Regions from separate parts of the Streptomyces sp. NPDC088553 genome, predicted to be linked through region 2. Evidence: riboswitches for the same ligand, from Rfam matches in the RefSeq annotation. Region 2 holds a riboswitch; each other region holds the start of a gene.
The links. A riboswitch is a leader RNA that binds a small molecule or an ion and turns the genes downstream of it on or off. The one in region 2 is predicted to bind cobalamin.

Region 1 (7,291 bases), on a different contig from region 2:
AGCGGCCGAGGGCGACGAGTTCGCCGACGGTGAGTTCGAATTCGAGGGTGCTGTCCTGGGGGACGGTGGCGACGCGGCGGGCGCGGGCCTTGGGGCCGAGGGCGTGGAGGTCGTCGCCGTCGAGGAGGGCGCGGCCCGACGTGGGGGTGAGGGTGCCGTAGACGCAGCGCAGGAGGGTGGTCTTGCCGCTGCCGTTGGGTCCGATGAGGCCGACGGTCTCGCCCGGGCGGACGGTGAGGTCGACGGAGCGGAGCCGGTTCTCGTACGAGAGGCCGTGCAGGCTCAGTTCGGTCACAACGGTGCTCCTTCCGGGCGGCGGCGCATCAGCCAGAGGAAGAACGGTCCGCCGGTGAGGGCGGTGAGGATGCCGACGGGGATGTCCTGGGGTGCGGCGACGGTCCGGGCGCCGAGGTCGGCGAGGACCAGGGCGAGCGCTCCGCCGAGCGCGGCGACCGGGAGGAGCCGGCGGTGCGGGGCGCCGACGGCGAGCCGGGCGGCGTGCGGGGCCATCAGGCCGACGAAGCCGACGGCTCCGCTGGCGGCGACCATGACGGCGGTGACGAGGGAGGCGAGGACGAAGACGGCGGCGCGGAAGCGGGCGGTGTCCAGGCCGAGAACGGTGGCGCCCTCCTCGCCGACGAGGAGCAGGTCGAGCGGGCGGGCGAGGGTGAGGAGGGCGCCGACGCCGACGACGAGGACGGCGGCGGGCAGGACCAGGGTGTCCCAGCGGGCGCTGCCGAGGCCGCCGAGGGACCAGTACATGGCCTCCTGGAACTGCTCCGGGCGTCCGGCGACGACCAGGAGCAGGGTGGCGAGGGCGGACAGGATGTAGGAGACGGCGACGCCGGCGAGGACGAGCCGGGTGCTGGTCAGGGTGCCGCCGCGGCGCGCGAGCCCGTAGACGAGGACGAGGGAGAGCAGGGCGCCCGCGAAGGCGCCGGCGGGCATGGCGAGCGTGGTGGTCACGCCTCCCACGAGGCCCGCTCCCCCGCCGGCGACCAGGACGAGGACGGCTCCGGCGGAGGCGCCGGAGGAGATCCCGAGGAGGAAGGGGTCGGCGAGCCGGTTGCGGACGAGGGCCTGGAGGACGGCGCCGACGACGGCGAGCCCGGCACCGACGACCACGCCGAGCAGGACCCGGGGCAGCCGTACGTCGAGGACGATCGTGCGGTACGGGGAGGGGTCGGCGGCGCGTCCGGTGAGGGCGTCGAGGACCTGGCCGGGCGGGATGCGGACGGAGCCGAGGGCGAGCGAGGCGGTCGCGGCGGTGGCCAGGGCGAGCAGGAGCCCGGCGACGACGACCGCGTACCGCACCGTCCCGCCCCCCGTCCGCGGGGGCGGACCCGGTCGCCCGGCGCCGGCACCCGCGGGCCGGGCGGACGGCCCGGGCCGCACGGACCCCGCGGCGCGGGTCTCCGGGCTCATCGGGTCGGGTGGAGCTGGGCCGCCAGCTTGTCGACGGCCGCGGGGACGCGGACGCCGAGAACGGTGTCGGAGAGCGGCATCACGGCGAACCGGCGGTTCTTGATCGCGGGCACGTCCTTGAGGGCCGGGTCGTCGAGGAGCCGCTTCTTCTTCTGTTCGACGGTGGTGGAGCCGTAGTCGTAGATGACGACGACCTCGGGCTTGCGGGCGACGACCTGTTCCCAGGTGGCGTCGCCGAAGGCCTTGTCGAGGTCGGCGAAGACGTTCCGGCCGCCGGCGCGGGTGATGAGCTCGTTGCCGATGCCCTTGCCGCCGGCGGTGAAGGCGGTCTTGTCGCCGCTGTCGTAGACGAAGACGGAGACGGGCGCGGTGCCCTTGAGGCGCTTCTCGGTGGCGGCGACGGTGGTCCGCGCCTCCCGGACCCACTTCCCGGCCCGGTCGGGCACGCCGAAGGTCCGGCCGATCTCGTCGACTTCGCGGTAGAGGTCGTCGACGGAGGGCGAACCGGACGGGCAGTACTCGGTGTTGAGCCGGGTGTCGATGCCCGCCCGCTTCAGGTCGTCGCGGCCGCGGCCGTCCTTGCTCGCGAACGCGGAGGAGTAACCGCCGTAGACGAAGTCGGGGTTCGCGGCGAGCAGGGCCTCCTTGGAGGGGTACTCCTTCGCGAGGACGGGGACGGAGTCGTACGCCTTCTTGTAGGCGGGGAGGATCGCGTCGTCGAGGTAGGCGGTGCCGACGAGGGACTTCTCCAGGCCGAGGGCGAGCATGACCTCGGTGACGTGCTGGTTCATGGTGACCGCGCGCTGCGGCGGGGCCTTGAAGGTGGTCGTCACACCGCAGTTGGAGACGGTGTACGGGAATCCCGGGGCGGCCTTGGCGGCGGGCGTCTCCGTCGCGGGGGCCGAGCAGGCGGCGAGCAGCGGGAGCAGGGCGGCGGCGGACAGCAGGGGCGTCAGGGGCAGCCGGGTGCGGCGGGGCCAGGACATGGCGGAAGGTGCCTCCTCCGGGGATTTCCACGTCCCCGATCGGTGGTGAGAAGGCGGCAGGTCAGTTCCTGGCTCCCGTCTCCCGGAGGAGGCGGTCACAGTGGCGGGACCGTGCCGGATTCGCACCGGCTTCCTGGGTCCTGCCGCCCGTAGGTCCCGGTCAGTGTCTCAGGCGTCGTACTCCTCGACGACCTTGACCTCTTCCTCGGTCACGACGCCCTCGACGATGGTGAAGGAGCGGAACTGGAAGGGGCCGGCGCCGTCGCTGTCCGCGGTGGAGACGAGGACGTAGTGGGCCTGGGGCTCGTTGGCGTACGAGATGTCCGTGCGGGACGGGTAGGCCTCGGTCGCGGTGTGCGAGTGGTAGACGATGACGGGCTCCTCGTCCCGGTCGTCCATCTCGCGGTAGAGCTTGAGCAGGTCCGCGGAGTCGAACTCGTAGAAGGTGGGCGAGCGGGCGGCGTTGAGCATCGGGATGAACCGCTCGGGGCGGCCGGTGCCGGCCGGGCCCGCGACGACGCCGCAGGCCTCGTCGGGGTGGTCCGCGCGGGAGTGTTCCACGATCTGGTCGTACAGGGCCCGGGTGATGGTCAGCATGCCGACAGGATAAGCCGACGGGCCGTTCCGTACCGGGGAGTGGTACGGAACGGCCCGTATGCCGAGACGATCGAGGTCAGGCCCGTTTGGGGACGGCCCGGGGCGATCGCCCGTGGGGTCCGGTCAGGACCGCTTGGCGAAGGCGGCGCCCTCGGGGTTGCGGGACTTCAGGACCAGGTAGGAGACGCCGAGGATGAGACCCCAGACGGGGGCGGCGTACAGCGAGACCCGGGCGCCCTCGTCGATGCCCATCATCACGATGACCATGCCGATGAAGAGGAGCGCGAACCAGCTGGTGTACGGGGCTCCGGGAGCCTTGAAGGTGGACTCGGGGAGCTCGCCGCGGTTGGCCTTGGCCCGGTAGCGGATCTGGCAGACGAGGATCATGATCCAGGCCCACATGCCGGAGATGGTGGCGAAGGAGACGACGTACTCGAAGGCCTTGCCCGGGGCGACGTAGTTGATCCAGACGCCGACCAGCATCAGCGAGGCCGAGAAGGTCAGGCCGAGCAGCGGGGTGCCGCTCTTGGTGAGCTTGGTGAAGACCTTCGGGCCCTGGCCGTTGAGCGCGAGGTCGCGCAGCATGCGGCCGGTGGAGTACATGCCCGAGTTGCAGGAGGACAGGGCGGCGGTCAGCACCACGAAGTTGACGATGGCGGCGCCGACGCCGAGGCCCATCTTCTCGAAGGCGGCGACGAACGGGGAGACGCCCGGCTGGAACTCGGTCCACGGGACGACCGACAGGATCATGATCAGCGCGCCGACGTAGAAGACGGCGATGCGCCACGGCACGGTGTTGATGGCCTTGGGCAGGACGGTCTTCGGGTCCTTGGACTCGCCGGCGGTGACGCCGACCAGCTCGACCGCGAGGAACGCGAACATGACGATCTGCAGGGTCATCAGCGTGTTGCCGATGCCGGTGGGGAAGAAGCCGCCCTGGTCCCACAGGTGGGTCACGGAGGCGGTGTCGCCGGCGTCGGAGAAGCCGATGGTGAGGATGCCGGCGCAGATCAGGATCATGCCGATGATGGCGGTGACCTTGACCATGGAGAACCAGAACTCCAGCTCGCCGAAGAGCTTCACGGAGATCAGGTTGGCGCCGTACAGGACGAACGTGAAGACCAGCGCGGAGATCCACTGCGGGATGTCCCACCAGTACGTCATATAGGTGGCCGCGGCGGTGACTTCGGTGATGCCGGTGACGACCCAGAAGAGCCAGTACGTCCAGCCGGTCACGAAGCCCCAGAACGGGCCGACGAACTCCCGTGCGTACTCCGCGAAGGAGCCGGACACGGGGCGGTACATGAGGAGCTCGCCGAGGGCGCGCATGATGAAGAAGATGACCAGGCCCGCGATGGCGTACGCGAGGATCAGGCTGGGCCCCGCCTTGGCGATGGCCTTGCCGGCGCCGAGGAAGAGGCCGGTGCCGATGGCACCGCCGATCGCGATCATCTGGATCTGCCGGGCGCCGAGGCCACGCTGGTAGCCCTCGCCGCCGTCCACGGCCCCGTCGGTGCCGTCGTGCTGCTTGTCGACCTGCACAGAGGTCATGGTGGTGCGCCTTTCTCCATGCTGATCCGCGCGACTGCGAGTGCGTCTGCCGCGGATCAGATCCTGATCCCCCCGGATGTGGATGGAGTGCTACCGGCGGTCAGCCGGTCAAAGCGCCCTCGGGAACAGGGGTGGCGTCCCCGAGCGGTCGTGAAGATTTATCACGGGCTGACGCGCGATCGAGGGAGTTGCGTGTGGCGCACGCCACATCAATCGGCGGGCGAAAGGGATTCAAGACGCCAAAGCGGACGCTCTGATAACGCATTCGTTATCCGGATTTGAGCGTCCGCTGAGCGAACACCCCCTCACGGAGGGGTGTCCGGAGGGGGTGGCCGTCAGGACCGTCAGGACATCAGGGTCTCGACGAGGGACTCCTGGAGCGCTCCCAGCCAGAGGTACGCCATCACCATCGGCTTGCGCGGGTCGGAGTCCGGCAGCCGGTACAGCTGCTCGCCCTCCTCGTCGGTGACCTCCAGGCGGGTGCCGATGGTCAGCCGGAGGTCGTTGAGCGCGCCGAGCCAGGCGCGGGACTCGTCCGGGGTCAGCTTCAGGACGGCGCCGCCCTCGCCCGCCGCGTCGGCGGAGAGCGCGTCGAGGGCGCGGACGACGACGAGGGCGTCCTCGCGCTTGCGGGCCCGCAGGTCGTTCTCGGTGAAGCGGCGGAAGTCGGAGGCGGCCGCGCGCAGCTCCTCGCTGTCGTCCCCGTACGCGTCGGGGAAGAGGCGCTTGAGGGCAGGGTCGGACGGCGGCTTGCTGGGGCCCTCGGCGAAGAGCGCGGCCAGCGGGTCGGCGTCCTTGGCGGGCTCGTCGCCCGGTCCGATCAGCTCCATGAGCTGGACGGCGAGGGAGCGGAGGATGGAGATCTCGACGTCGTCGAGGGCGACGGCCGCGCCGCCGCCGGGCAGGTTCTCGAAGCGGCCGGCCATCAGCCGCGGTCCTGGGTGAGGGTCGCCCAGAGGCCGTAGCCGTGCATCGCCTGCACGTCGCGCTCCATCTCCTCGCGGGTGCCGCTGGAGACCACCGCGCGGCCCTTGTGGTGCACGTCGAGCATCAGCTTGTGCGCCTTGTCCTTGGAGTAGCCGAAGTACGCCTGGAAGACGTAGGTCACGTAGCTCATCAGGTTGACCGGATCGTTGTGCACGAGGGTCACCCAGGGCACGTCGGGTTCGACGACCGCGGAGACCTCCTCGGCCGATTCCGTACGTTCGATCTCAATAGGCGCGACGCTCACTCACCCCATGCTGCCACCCCGGAGGGCCCGTCGCACAAACGGGTCACCTGCCCGTCACCCGCTCGCGCCACTATTCGTCACTCTGACGATTTCTGCGCTAGCATCGCTGACATGAACGCTGCGGACCTTGGGCTGCCGGTGGACGTGCCGTCGACCGCGCTCTTCACCGATCAGTACGAGCTGACCATGCTCCAGGCGGCCCTCCGGGGCGGCACCGCCGACCGACGCTCGGTCTTCGAGGTCTTCACCCGGCGACTGCCCGAGGGCCGGCGCTACGGCGTCCTCGCGGGCGTCGGCCGGGTCCTCGACGCCGTCGAGAACTTCCGGTTCGACCCCGCCGTCCTGGGCTTCCTGCGCGAGCGCGGCATCGTCGACGAGCCGACCCTGGAATGGCTCGCGCGCTACCGCTTCACCGGCGACATCTGGGGCTACCCCGAGGGCGAGGTGTACTTCCCCGGCTCGCCCGTGCTGCGCGTCGAGGGCTCCTTCGCCGAGTGCGTGCTCCTGGAGACGGTGATCCTCTCCATCCTCAACCACGACTCCGCCATCGCCGCCGCCGCCTCCCGCATGTCGGCCGCGGCCGGCGGGCGCCGCCTGATCGAGATGGGCGCCCGGCGCACCCACGAGCTGGCGGCCGTCGCCGCCTCCCGCGCCGCGTACGTCGGCGGCTTCGACTCCACCTCGGACCTCGCGGCCGGCTTCCGCTACGGCATCCCGACCGTCGGCACCTCCGCCCACGCCTTCACGCTCCTCCACGACAGCGAGCGGGACGCCTTCCGCGCCCAGGTCGAGACCCTCGGCCGCGGTACGACCCTGCTCGTCGACACCTACGACGTGACCGAGGCCGTGCGTACCGCCGTCGAGGTGGCGGGGCCCGAGCTCGGCGCCGTCCGGATCGACTCCGGCGACCTGCTGCTCGTCGCCCACCGGGTCCGCCAGCAGCTCGACGAGCTGGGCGCGCGGGACACGAAGATCGTCGTCACCTCGGACCTCGACGAGTACGCCATCGCCTCCCTCGCGGCGGCCCCGGTCGACGCGTACGGGGTGGGCACCCAGCTGGTCACCGGCAGCGGCCACCCGACCTGCTCCATGGTCTACAAACTGGTCGCCCGCGCCTCCTCGGCCGACCTCAAGGCCCCTCTCACCCCGGTCGCCAAGAAGTCCCTCGGCGGCAAGGCCTCCGTCGGCGGGCGCAAGTGGGCGGCGCGCCGGCCCGACGCGTACGGCGTCGCCGAGGCGGAGGTCGTGGGCACCGGCCCGGTGCCGCCGGAGCTCGCCGACCACCAGCTCCTGGTCGAGCTGGTCAAGGGCGGCGACGTGGTGGCCCGGGAACCCCTGGAGGCCGCGCGGTCCCGGCACATCGCGGCCCGCGCCGGGCTGCCGATGTCGGCGATCCAGCTCTCCCGTGGCGAGCCGGTGCTGCCGACGGAGTACCTCTAGGGGTACTTCTGGAGCAGAGGCACCCCCGGAGTCCCACGGAGACCGGACCCGCCCCCTCCCG
Region 2 (7,291 bases):
ACGACGTCGCCGTCACGGACAGCCTCTACACGGCCGGCCGGCGCGGGACCGGCGGCACGCTCTTCGTCGAGAAGATCGCGGGCGCCGCCGCCGAGGAGGGCGCGCCCCTGGAGCGCGTGGAGGCGATCGCGCGCCGGGTCAACGAGCGCTGCCGTTCCTTCGGCGTCGCCCTGAGCGCGTGCACCACCCCCGCCAAGGGCAGCCCCACCTTCGAGCTCCCCGAGGGCGAACTGGAGTTGGGCATCGGCATCCACGGCGAACCGGGCCGCGAGCGGCGCCCCATGATGACCTCCCGCGAGATCGCGGACTTCGCCGTGGACGCCGTCGTCGAGGACCTCCGCCCGTCCGGGCCGGTCATCGCCCTGGTGAACGGGATGGGCGCCACCCCGCTCCTCGAGCTGTACGGGTTCAACGCAGAGGTGCAGCGCGTCCTGGGCGAGCGGGGTGTGCCGGTGGCCCGGACCCTCGTCGGGAACTACGTGACCTCGCTCGACATGGCCGGCTGCTCGGTGACCCTGTGCGAGGTGGACGAGGAGCTTCTGCGCCTCTGGGACGCGCCGGTGGAGACGCCGGCGCTGCGCTGGGGCCGGTGAGACGAGCGAGGGAAGAGGGGACCGACATGACGCAGACCTTCGACGCCGACTTCCTCGTGCGCTGGCTGGCCGCCGTGGCCGAGGCCGTCGACCGGGAGGCGGAGCGGCTCACCGAGCTCGACTCGGCCATCGGCGACGCCGACCACGGCGCCAATCTCAAGCGCGGCTTCGCCTCCGTGACCGAGACCCTGGCCAAGGACCCGCCCGCGACGCCGGGCGCGGTGCTCACCGCCGCCGGGCGGCAGCTGATCTCCACCGTGGGCGGCGCCTCGGGGCCGCTGTACGGCACGCTGCTCCGCCGTACCGGCAAGGCGCTCGGCGACGACGAGCGCGTCACCCGCGAGCGGTTGGCGGAGGCCCTCGGCTCCGGCGTGGCCGCCGTGTCCCAGCTGGGCGGCGCGCAGGTGGGCGACAAGACGATGCTCGACGCGCTCGTGCCCGCCGTGGAGGGTCTGCGGGACTCGTTCGACGCGGCCCGCGCGGCGGCCGACGAGGGCGCGCTCGCGACCGTACCCCTGCGGGCACGCAAGGGCAGGGCCAGCTATCTGGGCGAGCGGTCGGTGGGACACCAGGATCCGGGGGCCACGTCCTCGGCGCTGCTGTTCGCCGCGCTCCACGAGATCGCCCGTACGGAGAGCCCGGGCGCCGAGGAGGCATCATGAGCAGGGCGAACGGGACCGGCCCCGGTGCGGTCGGACCCGGCGGTGCCAGTTCCGGTCCCAGTGGCGCTGCCGGTTCCCGTGCCGGTGGAGGTGGAGGTGTCGGTGGAGAAGCCGGTTCCGGTTCCGTCGGCATCGTGCTCGTCTCGCACAGCGCCGCCGTCGCGACCGCCGTGGCCGAGCTGGCCCGGGGGCTCGCCGGTGGCGGTGACCTCGCCCCGGTCCGCCCGGCCGGCGGGACCCCCGACGGCGGTCTCGGGACGAGTTCGGAGCTGATCGCCGAGGCGGCCGAGGCCGTCGACCGGGGCGCCGGTGTGGCGATCCTCGTCGATCTGGGGAGCGCGGTGCTCACCGTGAAGGCCCTCCTCGCCGAGGGCGACGAACTGCCCGAGGGCTCCCGACTCGTGGACGCTCCGTTCGTCGAGGGCGCGGTCGCGGCGCTGGTCACGGCGAGTGCGGGCGGGGACCTCGACGCCGTGGCGGCGGCCGCGTCGGAGGCGTACGCCTACCGCAAGGAGTGAGGGCGCGGAACGACGGTGATCCGGCCTCAAGCGGCTGCGTCCAGGCACTGTTTGGCCGGAACTCAGCCGCTGGGCGGCCTGGACGCGATCTACCCTGGGAGATCGCAACCGCGATCCGGCTGTGCGGCGGGCCTCTCCGGGAGCCGGCTGCCACTCGTGTTCCGCCTGGCCCTGCCAGGTGACGGAGGAGGGGCAATGTCCGGCAGTCTGCCCGCTGTGGTGATTCTCGCGCTCGTCTGGTTCCTGATCGCGCTGGTGCCCCTGCGCACCCCGTCCGCCCGCAGGGCATGGGCGAGGGGCGTCCTCGGCGTGTCGCTCCTCGCGGTGGTGGGCGCGGCCCTGTTCGGCGCCAATGCGGAGGTGGAGGCCGACTACGACGGCCCGGACCCCATGCTGCTCGCGGCGCTCGCCGCGGCGGTCGTCGTGGCGCCCGGCGCCATCGCGGCCTTCGTGCGCAACGGGCGGAACAGCTAGGCGGCCGGAGATCCGGGGGATCCACGGCGCCGCCCACGGGACCCCGCAGCCGCCCCGGGGCGACTGCGGGGAGTGATCGAAGGGCCGCACCCGGTGGCGACCGTGTTGTGATCCAGCAGGTCAACGCACTAATGTCGCAGGGCCTTGGTGTACGGGAAACCGGTGCGGTACCGGTGCGGCCCTCGCCACTGTGATCGGGAGGTCCGGCTCCACCCCCGCGGGGAACACCCTCGGGGAAGCCACTGGACCACGTCGGGAGACCGTCGTGGTGTGGGAAGGCGGAGTCGGGCGGAATGACCGTCAGCCAGGAGACCGGCCAGGGTGCGTTGTCCATCCACGAGGTGCTGGAGAGGGTCTCCCAACCATGCATATAGCCGAGGGGTATCTACCCCCTGTGCACGCGGCCGCCTGGGGCGTCGCGTCCGCGCCGTTCGTCGTCCACGGGGTCCGCGCGCTGACCCGCGAGGTGCGGTCGAATCCCGAGTCCACCCTGTTGCTCGGTGCCGCCGGCGCCTTCACCTTCGTCCTGTCGGCACTCAAGTTGCCCTCGGTGACCGGTAGCTGCTCGCATCCGACCGGTACGGGCCTGGGCGCCATCCTGTTCCGGCCGCCGATCATGGCGGTCCTGGGGACGATCACCCTGCTCTTCCAGGCTCTGCTGCTCGCCCACGGCGGTCTCACCACGCTCGGCGCGAACGTCTTCTCGATGGCGATCGTCGGGCCCTGGGCGGGATTCGGCACCTATCTGCTGCTGCGCCGGTTCGGTGCGCCGCTGATGGTCGCGGTCTTCTTCGGCGCGTTCGTCGCCGACCTGTCCACGTACTGCGTGACCAGTGTCCAGCTCGCGCTCGCCTTCCCCGACCCGGGCAGCGGCATCCCCGGTGCGCTCGCCAAGTTCGGCGGGATCTTCGCCGTCACGCAGATTCCGCTCGCCGTGAGCGAGGGCCTGCTCACCGTGCTCGTGATGCGCCTGCTCACGCAGTCCAGCAAGGGCGACCTGATCCGGCTCGGCGTCCTCGCCGGTCGCACGGCGGAGCGACGCGAGGAGGCGGCCGCGCGATGAGCCGGAACGCGAAGATCAACACCCTGCTGCTGCTCGTCGTCGCCGCGCTGGCCGTCCTGCCCCTCGTGCTGGGGCTCGGGGACCACAAGGAGGAGCCGTTCACCGGGGCCGACGCGGAGGCCGAGACCGCGATCACGGAGCTCCAGCCGGACTACGAACCGTGGTTCAGCCCGCTGTACGAGCCGCCGTCCGGGGAGATCGAGTCGGCGCTGTTCGCCCTTCAGGCGGCCCTCGGCGCCGGTGTCCTGGCGTACTACTTCGGCCTGCGGCGCGGCCGCCGGCAAGGAGCGGTCCGGGCGGAGGCGGCCGGGAAGCCCGGGGCGGAGGCCGATGCCGCGAACGTGACCGCCACCGCGACGGCCGCCGCGACCGCGACCGCTCACAACGAGGGCGGCTCCGGCGGCGGATCCGTCGGCGGAGCGGGCGCGTAGCCGACGATGCTGCCGATCGACGCGGCGGCGCACAGCAGTCGCTGGCGCCGCCGCCATCCCGCCGAGAAGGCGCTTCTCGGCTTCGGTCTCACCCTGTGCGCGGTCGGTCTGCCGCCGTGGCCCGGCGCGGTCCTCGTCGCGGCGGCCACGCTCACGGTGCTGCTCGGTCCGGCCGGTGTGCCGGGCCGGGCGCTGTGGCGGGCGTTCCGCATCCCGCTCGGGTTCTGTGTCACGGGCGCGATTCCGCTGCTCTTCGAGGTGGGCGGCGCCCGGGGGCTGGTGGCCCTCGCGCCGGACGGTCCGACGCACGCGGGCGAGTTGCTGCTGCGGACCGCCTCGGCCTCGCTCGGGGTGCTGCTGTTCGCGTTCACGACGCCGGTGTCCGACGTCCTGCCCCGGCTGGTACGGGCGGGGGTGCCGGCGCCGGTGGTGGACGTGGCGCTGGTGATGTACCGGATCATCTTCCTGCTGCTCGACGCGATGTCCAAGATCCGGCAGGCGCAGGCGGCCCGGCTCGGCCACACCACACGGGCCGCGACCTGGCGTTCCCTCGCGGGCCTCGGTGCGACCACGTTCGTACGGGCCTTCGACCGGGCGCAGCGGCTGCAGTCGGGGCTCGCCGGGCGCGGGTACGACGGAACGCTGCGGGTCCTGGTGCCCGCGGGTGCGCTCTCCCGCCCGTTCCTCGCCGCGACGGGTGCGCTGCTCGCCGGACTCGTCGCCCTCACCCTCGTACTGGAAAGGCTCCTTCCGTGACGTCTCCGACCCCTGTCGTGGAACTGGTGAAAGCCGGCTTCGCCTATGAGGACGGGCCCCCGGTCCTGTCCGGCGTGGACTTCGCCGTCGCGGAGGGGCGGGCGGTCGCGCTGCTCGGGCGCAACGGCAGCGGCAAGACGACGCTGCTGCGCCTGCTCAGCGGCGGGCTGCGGTGCGTGAGCGGGTCGCTGCGCCTGGACGGTACGGACGTGGCGTACGACCGGAAGGGGCTGACCCGGCTGCGGACGACCGTGCAGCTGGTGGTGCAGGATCCCGACGACCAGCTGTTCGCCGCGTCGGTGGAGCAGGATGTGTCGTTCGGTCCGATGAACCTGGGACTGCCCGAGGAGGAGGTCCGGCGACGGGTCCGCGAGGCCCTGGAGGCGCTGGACATCACGGCGCTCGCCGACCGGCCGACGCATCTGCTGTCGTACGGGCAGCGCAAGCGGGCGGCGATCGCGGGCGCGATGGCGATGCGGCCCCGGGTGCTGATCATGGACGAGCCGACTGCCGGTCTCGATCCGCACGGGCAGGAGCGGCTGCTCGACGCGCTGCAGCGGCTGCGGGAGGCCGGTACGACGGTGCTGATGGCCACGCACGACGTGGATCTGGCGTTGCGCTGGGCGGACGAGGCGGCGGTGCTCGCCCCGTCGGGGCTGCGGACCGGGCCGGTCGCGGAGCTCCTCGCGGACCACGCGCTGCTGGACGAGGCCCGGCTGCGCCGCCCCTGGGGCACGGCGGTGGCCCGGCTGCTCCGTACCCACGGCCTGCTGGCGGAGGGGGCGGCCGAGCCGCGTACGCCGGAGGAGCTGGACGCGTGGCTCGGTGCGGCGGCGGCCCCGCCGCGTACCGAGTGGCTCGGGCGTGTCGAGTAGCTCGGGGCCGGAAGCTACCGAGTAGTAGACATCACGTCCCGAATCTTCTGCAACTAGTTGCATAAAGGGAGGGGGTCCCCTAGAACTGAGGGCGACGATCCTGCGCGAGGAGGCGCCCGCATGACCCCGTACCCGCACCTGCTGAGCCCGCTCGACCTCGGGTTCACCACCCTGCCCAATCGGGTGATCATGGGGTCGATGCACGTCGGCCTCGAGGAGACCGAGCACGGCTTCGAGCGCATGGCCGCCTTCTACGCCGAGCGGGCCCGCGGTGGCGTGGGCCTCATCGTCACCGGTGGCATCGCGCCCAACGACGCCGGCCGTCCCTGGGACGGCGGCGCCAAGCTCACCACCGCCGACGAGGTCGCCGAGCACCGGCTGATCACCGACGCCGTACACGCCGAGGGAGGCCGGATCGCCATGCAGATCCTGCACTTCGGCCGGTACGCGTACCACCCCGCGCTCGTCGCGCCCAGCGCCCTCAAGGCCCCCATCAGCCCCTTCGTACCGAACGAGCTGACGGACGCCGAGGTCGAGCAGACCGTCGAGGACTACGCCCGCTGCGCCGAGCTCGCCAAGGAGGCCGGGTACGACGGCGTCGAGGTGATGGGCTCCGAGGGCTACCTCATCAACGAGTTCATCGCCGCCGCCACCAACCAGCGCACCGACCGCTGGGGCGGCTCCTACGAGAACCGCGTCCGCTTCCCGCTGGAGATCGTCCGCCGGATCCGCGAGCGCGTCGGCACGGACTTCATCCTCGTCTACCGCCTCTCCATGCTGGACCTCGTGCCCGGCGGCTCCACCCTGGAGGAGGTCGTCCGGCTCGCCAAGGAGATCGAGGCCGCCGGCGCCACCATCATCAACACCGGCATCGGCTGGCACGAGGCGCGCATCCCCACCATCGCCACCTCCGTGCCGCGCGGTGCCTACACCTGGGTGACGAAGAAGCTGATGGGCGCGGTCTCCGTGCCGCTCGTCACCAGCAACCGCATCAACACCCCCGAGGTCGCCGAGGAGATCCTCGCCGACGGCCGCGCCGACCTCGTCTCGCTGGCCCGCCCGTTCCTCGCCGACCCGGAGTTCGTCGCCAAGGCCACGGCCGACCGCGCCGACACGATCAACACCTGCATCGGCTGCAACCAGGCCTGCCTGGACCACACCTTCAATCTGAAGATCACGTCCTGCCTGGTCAACCCGCGCGCGTGCCACGAGACGGAGCTCGTCCTCTTTCCCACCCGCCGCGCCAAGCGGATCGCCGTCGTCGGCGCGGGCCCGGCCGGCCTCTCCTGCGCGGTGTCCGCGGCCGAGCGCGGCCACTCCGTGACCCTGTTCGACGCGGCCGCCGAGATCGGCGGTCAGCTGAACATCGCCAAGAAGGTCCCCGGCAAGGAGGAGTTCGACGAGACGCTGCGCTACTTCCGCGTGCAGCTCGCCGAGCGCGGGGTCGACGTCCGTCTGAACACCCCGGTCTCCTCGTCCGACCTGGACGACTTCGACGAGGTCGTCGTCGCCACCGGCGTCTCCCCCCGCACCCCCGGCATCGCGGGCGTGGACCACCCGAGCGTCCTCAGCTACCTGGACGTGCTGCGGGACGGCGCGCCCGTCGGCGAGCGGGTCGCGATCATCGGCGCGGGCGGCATCGGCTTCGACGTCGCGGAGTTCCTGACGGACGGCGGGGAGGGCGCGAGCCAGGACCCCGAGACGTACTTCCGCCAGTGGGGCGTGGACACCTCGTACGAGAACCGCGGCGGGCTGCGCGCCCCCGAGCGCGGCGCGCCGCCGCGCCAGGTGCACCTGCTCCAGCGCAAGGAGACCAAGGTCGGCGCCGGCCTCGGCAAGACCACGGGGTGGATCCACCGCACCGAGCTCAAGCACCGGGGCGTCGCGATGGTCGCGGGTGTCTCGTACGACCGCATCGA
Region 3 (7,291 bases), on a different contig from region 2:
AAGCGGAAACGCCAGGTCGAACGGGCGGGACGGGCCGTGGCCGGCATCCTGGCCTCGTACGCGGACCACTCCGAACCGGGCGTCCGGCACGACCTGGTGGACCGCATCACCGGCCTCGACAACGTCCGGGAACGCCTGGAGGACCTGGCCGCGAACGCCCGCACCGAGTGCCTCTCGCTGCTCCCGGGCGGCGCGCAGCTCCCCGACACCATGGACGCGAGCCAGCCGCTCGACCAACTCGCCCTGGAACGCGGGGTGCGGATCCGGTCGATCTACCAGGAGAGCTTCCGCAACGACCCGCCGACCGTCGAATACGTGCGCTGGTACTGCGATCTCGGCGGCGAGGCGCGGACCGTGCCCGTGGTGCCGATGCTCATGGTGATCGTCGACCGGGAGGCCGCGCTCGTCCCCGTCGACCCGGAGGACGGGCGCGCGGGCGCCCTGGAGGTCCGCAGCCCCGGCCTGGTGCACGCGCTCGTGGTGCTCTTCGACCGGCTGTGGGACGCGGGCACGCCGTTCGGCGAGAGCCCGCGCCGCGACGAGCACGATCTCTCCCCGCAGGAGCGGGAGTTGCTCATGCTGCTCGGCATCGGCTGCACGGACGACATCGCCGCCCGGCGGCTCGGGATCTCGCTGCGGACCGTGCGCCGGATGAGCTCGGAGCTGATGAACCGGCTCGGCGCGCGCAGCCGGTTCGAGGCGGGGGTGCGGGCCGCCAAGGAGGGCTGGCTCTGAGCACCGCGCCGGGGGACCGCTCCCACGACCGCAGCTGACGTAGTCCCATCCGTTATGCGGACAGGGGTTCCATGGAGCGGAACAGTCCCCTAGATTTCCCCAGCATTACCGAGGTGATCAGTGAGGGGACCGGAATCGCCATGCCAGAAGCGACACAAGGGAAACAACCCACCATCACGCCCCTGCGAGTGGTGATCGCGCTCTGTCTGTTCGCACCGTTCGTGGCGATGCTCTGGGTGAGCTCCTACGCGAAGGTCGAACCGCTCTTCGCGGGCATCCCGTTCTTCTACTGGTACCAGATGCTCTGGGTGCTGATCTCCACCGCGCTCACCATGGTCGCGTACAAGCTGTGGCAGCTGGACCAGCGTGCCCGCAAGGGGGGTGACGAGCGATGAAGGACGGCGTGAACGGCGTCGCACTCGCCGTCTTCATCTTCTTCTTCCTGGCCGTCACGGTCATGGGCTTCCTGGCCGCGCGCTGGCGCAAGGCCGAGAACGAGCACAGCCTCGACGAATGGGGCCTGGGCGGCCGGTCGTTCGGCACCTGGGTGACCTGGTTCCTGCTCGGCGGCGACCTCTACACCGCGTACACCTTCGTCGCCGTCCCGGCGGCCATCTACGCGGCGGGCGCGGCCGGCTTCTTCGCCGTGCCGTACACGATCCTGGTCTACCCGCTGATCTTCACCTTCCTGCCGCGCCTCTGGTCGGTCTCGCACAAGCACGGGTACGTCACCACCTCGGACTTCGTGCGCGGCCGCTTCGGTTCCAAGGGCCTCTCCCTCGCGGTGGCGGTCACCGGCATCCTCGCCACCATGCCGTACATCGCGCTCCAGCTCGTCGGCATCCAGGCCGTCCTGGACGTGATGGGCGTCGGCGGCGGCGAGAACACCCACTGGTTCATCAAGGACCTGCCGCTGCTCATCGCCTTCGGTGTCCTCGCGGCGTACACGTACTCCTCGGGACTGCGCGCCCCCGCGCTCATCGCCTTCGTCAAGGACACCCTGATCTACATCGTCATCGCGGTGGCGATCATCTACATCCCGATCAAGCTCGGCGGCTTCGACGAGATCTTCGCCACGGCGAACGAGAAGTTCACCACCAACAAGGTGGGCGGGCTTGTCCCGGCTGAGGCCGGCCAGTGGACGTACGCGACGCTCGCGCTCGGCTCGGCGCTCGCGCTCTTCATGTACCCGCACTCCATCACGGCGACGCTGTCGTCCCGGAGCCGTGAGGTCATCCGCCGCAACACCACGATCCTGCCGCTGTACTCGCTGATGCTGGGCCTGCTCGCACTGCTCGGCTTCATGGCGATCGCCGCCGGGATCAAGGTCGAGAACGGCCAGCTCGCCATCCCGCAACTTTTCGAGACCATGTTCCCGGACTGGTTCGCGGGCGTCGCGTTCGCCGCCATCGGCATCGGCGCGCTCGTGCCCGCCGCGATCATGTCGATCGCCGCGGCCAACCTCTTCACCCGCAACATCTACAAGGACTTCATCAAGCCCGACGCCACCCCGGCGCAGGAGACCAAGGTCTCCAAGCTGGTCTCGCTCCTGGTGAAGGTCGGCGCGCTCGTCTTCGTCCTCACCATGGACAAGACGGTCGCGATCAACTTCCAGCTGCTCGGTGGCATCTGGATCCTGCAGACCTTCCCGGCGCTCGTCGGCGGCCTCTTCACCCGCTGGTTCCACCGCTGGGCGCTGCTCGCCGGCTGGGCCGTCGGCATGCTGTACGGCACGATCGCCGCCTACAACGTATCGACGCCGAAGCAGGCGCACTTCGGCGGCTCCTCCGCCGAGATCCCGGGCATCGGCGAGATCGGCTACATCGGTCTCACCGCCTTCCTCCTCAACGTCCTCGTCACGGTCGTCCTGACCTTCGTCCTCAAGGCCGTCAAGGCCCCCGAGGGCATCGACGAGACCTCCCCGGAGGACTACACGGCCGACGCGGGCGACCGCGGGGTCGACCCGAAGCTCCCGAAGGTCGGCGCAGAGACCCACTGATCCACCGCCGGACCCGGCGAAGGCCGCCCTGCCTCCCCTCGGAGGCAGGGCGGCCTTCGCCGTCCCCGGACGGAACCCGTTGGGGGCCTCCGGGCGTCCGGAGGGACACTGCCTTCATGGACTTCACGATCAGGGCGGTACGGCCCGAGGACTACGAGGCGCTCGGTGAGCTCACCGCGGGGACCTATCTGAACGACGGGCTGCTGAAGTACGGGGCGGAGGACTCCTATCTGCACGTGCTCCGGGACACGGCCCGGCGCGCGCGGGAGAGCGAGGTGCTCGTCGCCGAGGACGCCGACGGACGGCTGCTCGGCGGGGTGACCTTCGCCACCGGCGCCACCCCGTGGGCGGACATCGCGATCGAGGGCGAGGCCGAGTTCCGGATGCTGGTGGTCTCCCGTGAGGCCCGCGGCCGGGGCGTCGGAGAGGCCCTCGTACGGGCCTGCATCGAGCGCGCACGGGCTCTCCCGGGGTGCCGCCGCATCGTGCTGTCCACGGACGTCACGATGGTCTCCGCGCACCGGATCTACGAGCGTCTGGGCTTCGTCCGCACCCCGGACCGGGACTGGGAGCCGATCCCCGACCACCGCCTGCGCACCTACTCCTTGGAGTTCTGAGCCAGGGGGCGACACAACATGTGGGGGGTGCCGCACGGGGCGCCCCCCACATGTATGCTCATCCTCGCTGTCGACGCAGGGGAATCCGGCGCGAATCCGGAACTGTCCCGCAACGGTGTGCTTCGTACGGATACGACATATTCGGGCGAGGTGAGTCCGAGGACCTGCCGACAGCGCATCCGGTCCGTCCGTTCCGGGTGCCAATGACGTCCGGGCCTCGCGGAGTGGGCCGGTGGAAGCGTCGCGTCCGGCGTTACGGATGCCCGCCTGCCCGCCTTCCCCCGCCGCGGCCCCGAGCCGAGCGAGGGAGAGCCCCCACGTGACCATCGCGCCCGCCGATCCGGCTTCCGCCGAGGCTTCCGCGGTCGAGAGCGACGGCCCCGGGACCGTGCTGCTGCGGACCCTGACCGACCTCACCGCCGATCTCCCCGACACCGACCCCGGCAAGGTCGCCGCCGCCGCGCTCCGCGGCCGCAGCGCCGTGGCGGACGAGGCGGAACTGCGCGAGCTGGCCACCGAGTCGGCCGCCGGTCTGATCGCCGAGGACCCGGCGTACTCCCGGCTCGCCGCCCGGCTCCTGACGATCACGATCGCCGACGAGGCGGCCGGCCAGGGCTCGTTCTCCTTCTCGGCCTCCGTCGCCGTCGGTCACCGCGAGGGTCTGATCGCCGACCGCACCGCCGAGTTCGTGGCGCTGCACGCGGACCGGCTCGACGCGACGATCGACGCGACCGCGGACGACCGCTTCGGCTACTTCGGCCTGCGCACCCTCTACTCGCGCTACCTGCTGCGCCACCCGATCACCCGCAAGGTGATCGAGACCCCCCAGCACTTCATGCTCCGCGTGGCCTGCGGCCTCGCCGAGGACGACAGCGTCCGCGCGCTCGACGAGGTCGCCGCCCTCTACCGCCTGATGAGCCGGCTCGACTACCTGCCGTCCTCCCCCACGCTCTTCAACTCCGGCACCCGTCACCCGCAGATGTCCTCCTGCTACCTCCTGGACTCCCCCCAGGACGAGCTGGACTCCATCTACGACCGCTACCACCAGGTGGCGCGCCTCTCGAAGCACGCGGGCGGCATCGGCCTCTCCTACTCCCGCATCCGCGCCCGCGGTTCGCTGATCCGCGGCACCAACGGGCACTCCAACGGCATCGTGCCGTTCCTGAAGACCCTCGACGCCTCCGTCGCCGCCGTGAACCAGGGCGGCCGCCGCAAGGGCGCCGCCGCCGTCTACCTGGAGACCTGGCACGCGGACATCGAGGAGTTCCTGGAGCTCCGCGACAACACGGGCGAGGACCAGCGCCGTACGCACAATCTGAACCTGGCACACTGGATCCCGGACGAGTTCATGCGCCGGGTCAACGCCGACGCCGACTGGTCGCTGTTCTCCCCGGCGGACGTGCCCGAGCTGGTCGACCTGTGGGGCGAGGAGTTCGACGCCGCCTACCACAAGGCCGAGGCGGCCGGCCTGGCCCGCAAGACGATGCCGGCCCGCGACCTGTACGGCCGGATGATGCGGACCCTGGCCCAGACCGGCAACGGCTGGATGACCTTCAAGGACGCCTCGAACCGGACGGCCAACCAGACCGCCGAGCCCGGCCACACCGTCCACTCCTCCAACCTCTGCACGGAGATCCTGGAGGTCACCGACGACGGCGAGACCGCGGTCTGCAACCTGGGCTCGGTCAACCTCGGCGCCTTCGTCGTCGACGGCGACATCGACTGGGAGCGCCTCGACTCCACCGTCCGCACGGCCGTCACCTTCCTCGACCGGGTCGTCGACATCAACTTCTACCCGACCGAGCAGGCGGGCCGCTCCAACGCCCGCTGGCGGCCGGTCGGCCTGGGCGCCATGGGCCTCCAGGACGTCTTCTTCCAGCTGAAGCTGCCGTTCGACTCCGCCGAGGCGCGCGCGCTGTCCACCCGTATCGCCGAGCGCATCATGCTCGCCGCGTACGAGGCCTCCGCCGACCTCGCCGAGCGCAGCGGTCCGGTCCCCGCCTGGGACAAGACCCGCGCCGCCCGCGGGGTGCTGCACCCCGACCACTACGACGTCGAGCTGAACTGGCCGGAGCGCTGGGCCGCGCTGCGCGAGCGGATCGCCGCGGTCGGCATGCGCAACAGCCTCCTCCTCGCCATCGCTCCGACGGCGACCATCGCCTCGATCGCGGGCGTCTACGAGTGCATCGAGCCGCAGGTCTCCAACCTGTTCAAGCGCGAGACGCTCTCCGGAGAGTTCCTCCAGGTCAACTCGTACCTGGTCGACGAGCTGAAGGAGCTCGGCGTGTGGGACGCGCAGACCCGTGAGGCGCTGCGCGAGTCCAACGGCTCGGTGGCCGGCTTCACCTGGGTCCCGGCCGAGGTGCGCGAGCTGTACCGCACGGCGTGGGAGATCCCGCAGCGCGGTCTGATCGACATGGCCGCCGCCCGGACGCCGTTCCTGGACCAGTCGCAGTCGCTGAACCTGTTCCTGGAGACGCCGACGATCGGCAAGCTGTCGTCGATGTACGCGTACGCCTGGAAGCAGGGGCTGAAGACCACGTACTACCTGCGCTCCCGTCCGGCGACCCGCATCGCCCGCGCCGCCCAGGCCGCGGCGCCCGCCGCCGCCACCATCCCCGTCCAGCAGGCGACCCCCGACGCGGACGCCCTCGCCTGCTCCCTTGAGAACCCCGAGTCCTGCGAGGCCTGCCAGTAATGAGCACCAACGAGAAGAAGAACCTCCTCGACCCGGGCTTCGAGCTGACCCTCCGTCCGATGCGCTACCCGGACTTCTACGAGCGCTACCGGGACGCGATCAAGAACACCTGGACCGTGGAGGAGGTCGACCTCCACTCGGACGTCGCCGACCTCGCCAAGCTGACGCCGGCCGAGCAGCACATGATCGGCCGTCTGGTCGCGTTCTTCGCGACGGGCGACTCGATCGTCTCGAACAACCTGGTCCTGACGCTCTACAAGCACATCAACTCCCCGGAGGCGCGCCTGTACCTGTCGCGCCAGCTGTTCGAGGAGGCCGTGCACGTCCAGTTCTATCTGACGCTGCTCGACACCTACCTGCCCGACCCGGACGACCGCGCCGCCGCGTTCGACGCGGTCGAGGAGATCCCCTCCATCCGCGAGAAGGCGCAGTTCTGCTTCAAGTGGATGGACTCGGTCGAGAAGATCGAGCGCCTGGAGACGGCCGCCGACCGCCGCCGCTTCCTGCTGAACCTGATCTGCTTCGCCGCGTGCATCGAGGGCCTGTTCTTCTACGGCGCCTTCGCGTACGTGTACTGGTTCCGGTCCCGCGGTCTGCTGCACGGCCTCGCGACCGGCACCAACTGGGTGTTCCGTGACGAGACGATGCACATGAACTTCGCCTTCGAGGTCGTGGACACCGTCCGCAAGGAGGAGCCGGAGCTCTTCGACGACGCGCTCCAGCAGCAGGTCACGGACATGCTGAAGGAGGCCGTCGAGGCGGAGCTGCAGTTCGGCCGTGACCTGTGCGGCGACGGCCTTCCCGGCATGAACACCGAGTCGATGCGCGAGTACCTCCAGTGCGTCGCCGACCAGCGCCTCCAGCGCCTCGGCTTCGCCCCGGTGTACGGCTCCGAGAACCCGTTCTCGTTCATGGAGCTCCAGGGCGTCCAGGAGCTCACGAACTTCTTCGAGCGCCGTCCGTCCGCCTACCAGGTGGCGGTCGAGGGCTCGGTGGACCTGGACGAGGACTTCTAGGACTCCGCCGTACGAGAGGGGCCCCGCACTCGGTCGAGTGCGGGGCCCCTCTCGTACGCGTACCGGCGATCAGGCGTTCGGCACCGTCTCGTAGCGCGGGGTGCCCTCTTCCATCTGGCGCAGGGCGTCCTTGCGGTCCCGCTTGGAGAGGCGGTCGATGTACAGGTAGCCGTACAGGTGGTCCGTCTCGTGCTGGAGGCAGCGGGCGAAGTAGCCGGTGCCGCGC

Region 1: another riboswitch for cobalamin. It lies ahead of ACIP8Z_RS16170 (ABC transporter substrate-binding protein); the one in region 2 lies ahead of ACIP8Z_RS02710 (energy-coupling factor ABC transporter permease).
Region 3: another riboswitch for cobalamin. It lies ahead of ACIP8Z_RS24920 (ribonucleoside-diphosphate reductase subunit alpha); the one in region 2 lies ahead of ACIP8Z_RS02710 (energy-coupling factor ABC transporter permease).

Annotation. Positions count from the first base shown of each region.
Region 1 covers NZ_JBIVMG010000004.1:689,218-696,508, forward strand. Annotated here, with positions in the region: gene ACIP8Z_RS16160 (ABC transporter ATP-binding protein) at 1-295, opposite strand, end outside; gene ACIP8Z_RS16165 (FecCD family ABC transporter permease) at 292-1,425, opposite strand; gene ACIP8Z_RS16170 (ABC transporter substrate-binding protein) at 1,422-2,411, opposite strand; cobalamin riboswitch at 2,453-2,586, opposite strand; gene ACIP8Z_RS16175 (M67 family metallopeptidase) at 2,580-3,008, opposite strand; gene ACIP8Z_RS16180 (amino acid permease) at 3,132-4,559, opposite strand; gene ACIP8Z_RS16185 (DUF2017 domain-containing protein) at 4,904-5,485, opposite strand; gene clpS (ATP-dependent Clp protease adapter ClpS) at 5,485-5,790, opposite strand; gene ACIP8Z_RS16195 (nicotinate phosphoribosyltransferase) at 5,902-7,230, shown strand.
Region 2 covers NZ_JBIVMG010000001.1:585,136-592,426, forward strand. Annotated here, with positions in the region: gene dhaK (dihydroxyacetone kinase subunit DhaK) at 1-593, shown strand, start outside; gene dhaL (dihydroxyacetone kinase subunit DhaL) at 620-1,255, shown strand; gene ACIP8Z_RS02700 (PTS-dependent dihydroxyacetone kinase phosphotransferase subunit DhaM) at 1,390-1,773, shown strand; gene ACIP8Z_RS02705 (hypothetical protein) at 1,969-2,247, shown strand; cobalamin riboswitch at 2,376-2,583, shown strand; gene ACIP8Z_RS02710 (energy-coupling factor ABC transporter permease) at 2,612-3,310, shown strand; gene ACIP8Z_RS02715 (energy-coupling factor ABC transporter substrate-binding protein) at 3,307-3,741, shown strand; gene cbiQ (cobalt ECF transporter T component CbiQ) at 3,748-4,497, shown strand; gene ACIP8Z_RS02725 (energy-coupling factor ABC transporter ATP-binding protein) at 4,494-5,372, shown strand; gene ACIP8Z_RS02730 (FAD-dependent oxidoreductase) at 5,493-7,291, shown strand, end outside.
Region 3 covers NZ_JBIVMG010000007.1:234,260-241,550, reverse strand. Annotated here, with positions in the region: gene ACIP8Z_RS24940 (LuxR C-terminal-related transcriptional regulator) at 1-735, shown strand, start outside; gene ACIP8Z_RS24935 (DUF3311 domain-containing protein) at 876-1,130, shown strand; gene mctP (monocarboxylate uptake permease MctP) at 1,127-2,734, shown strand; gene ACIP8Z_RS24925 (GNAT family N-acetyltransferase) at 2,851-3,351, shown strand; cobalamin riboswitch at 3,400-3,538, shown strand; gene ACIP8Z_RS24920 (ribonucleoside-diphosphate reductase subunit alpha) at 3,671-6,049, shown strand; gene ACIP8Z_RS24915 (ribonucleotide-diphosphate reductase subunit beta) at 6,049-7,065, shown strand; gene def (peptide deformylase) at 7,135-7,291, opposite strand, start outside.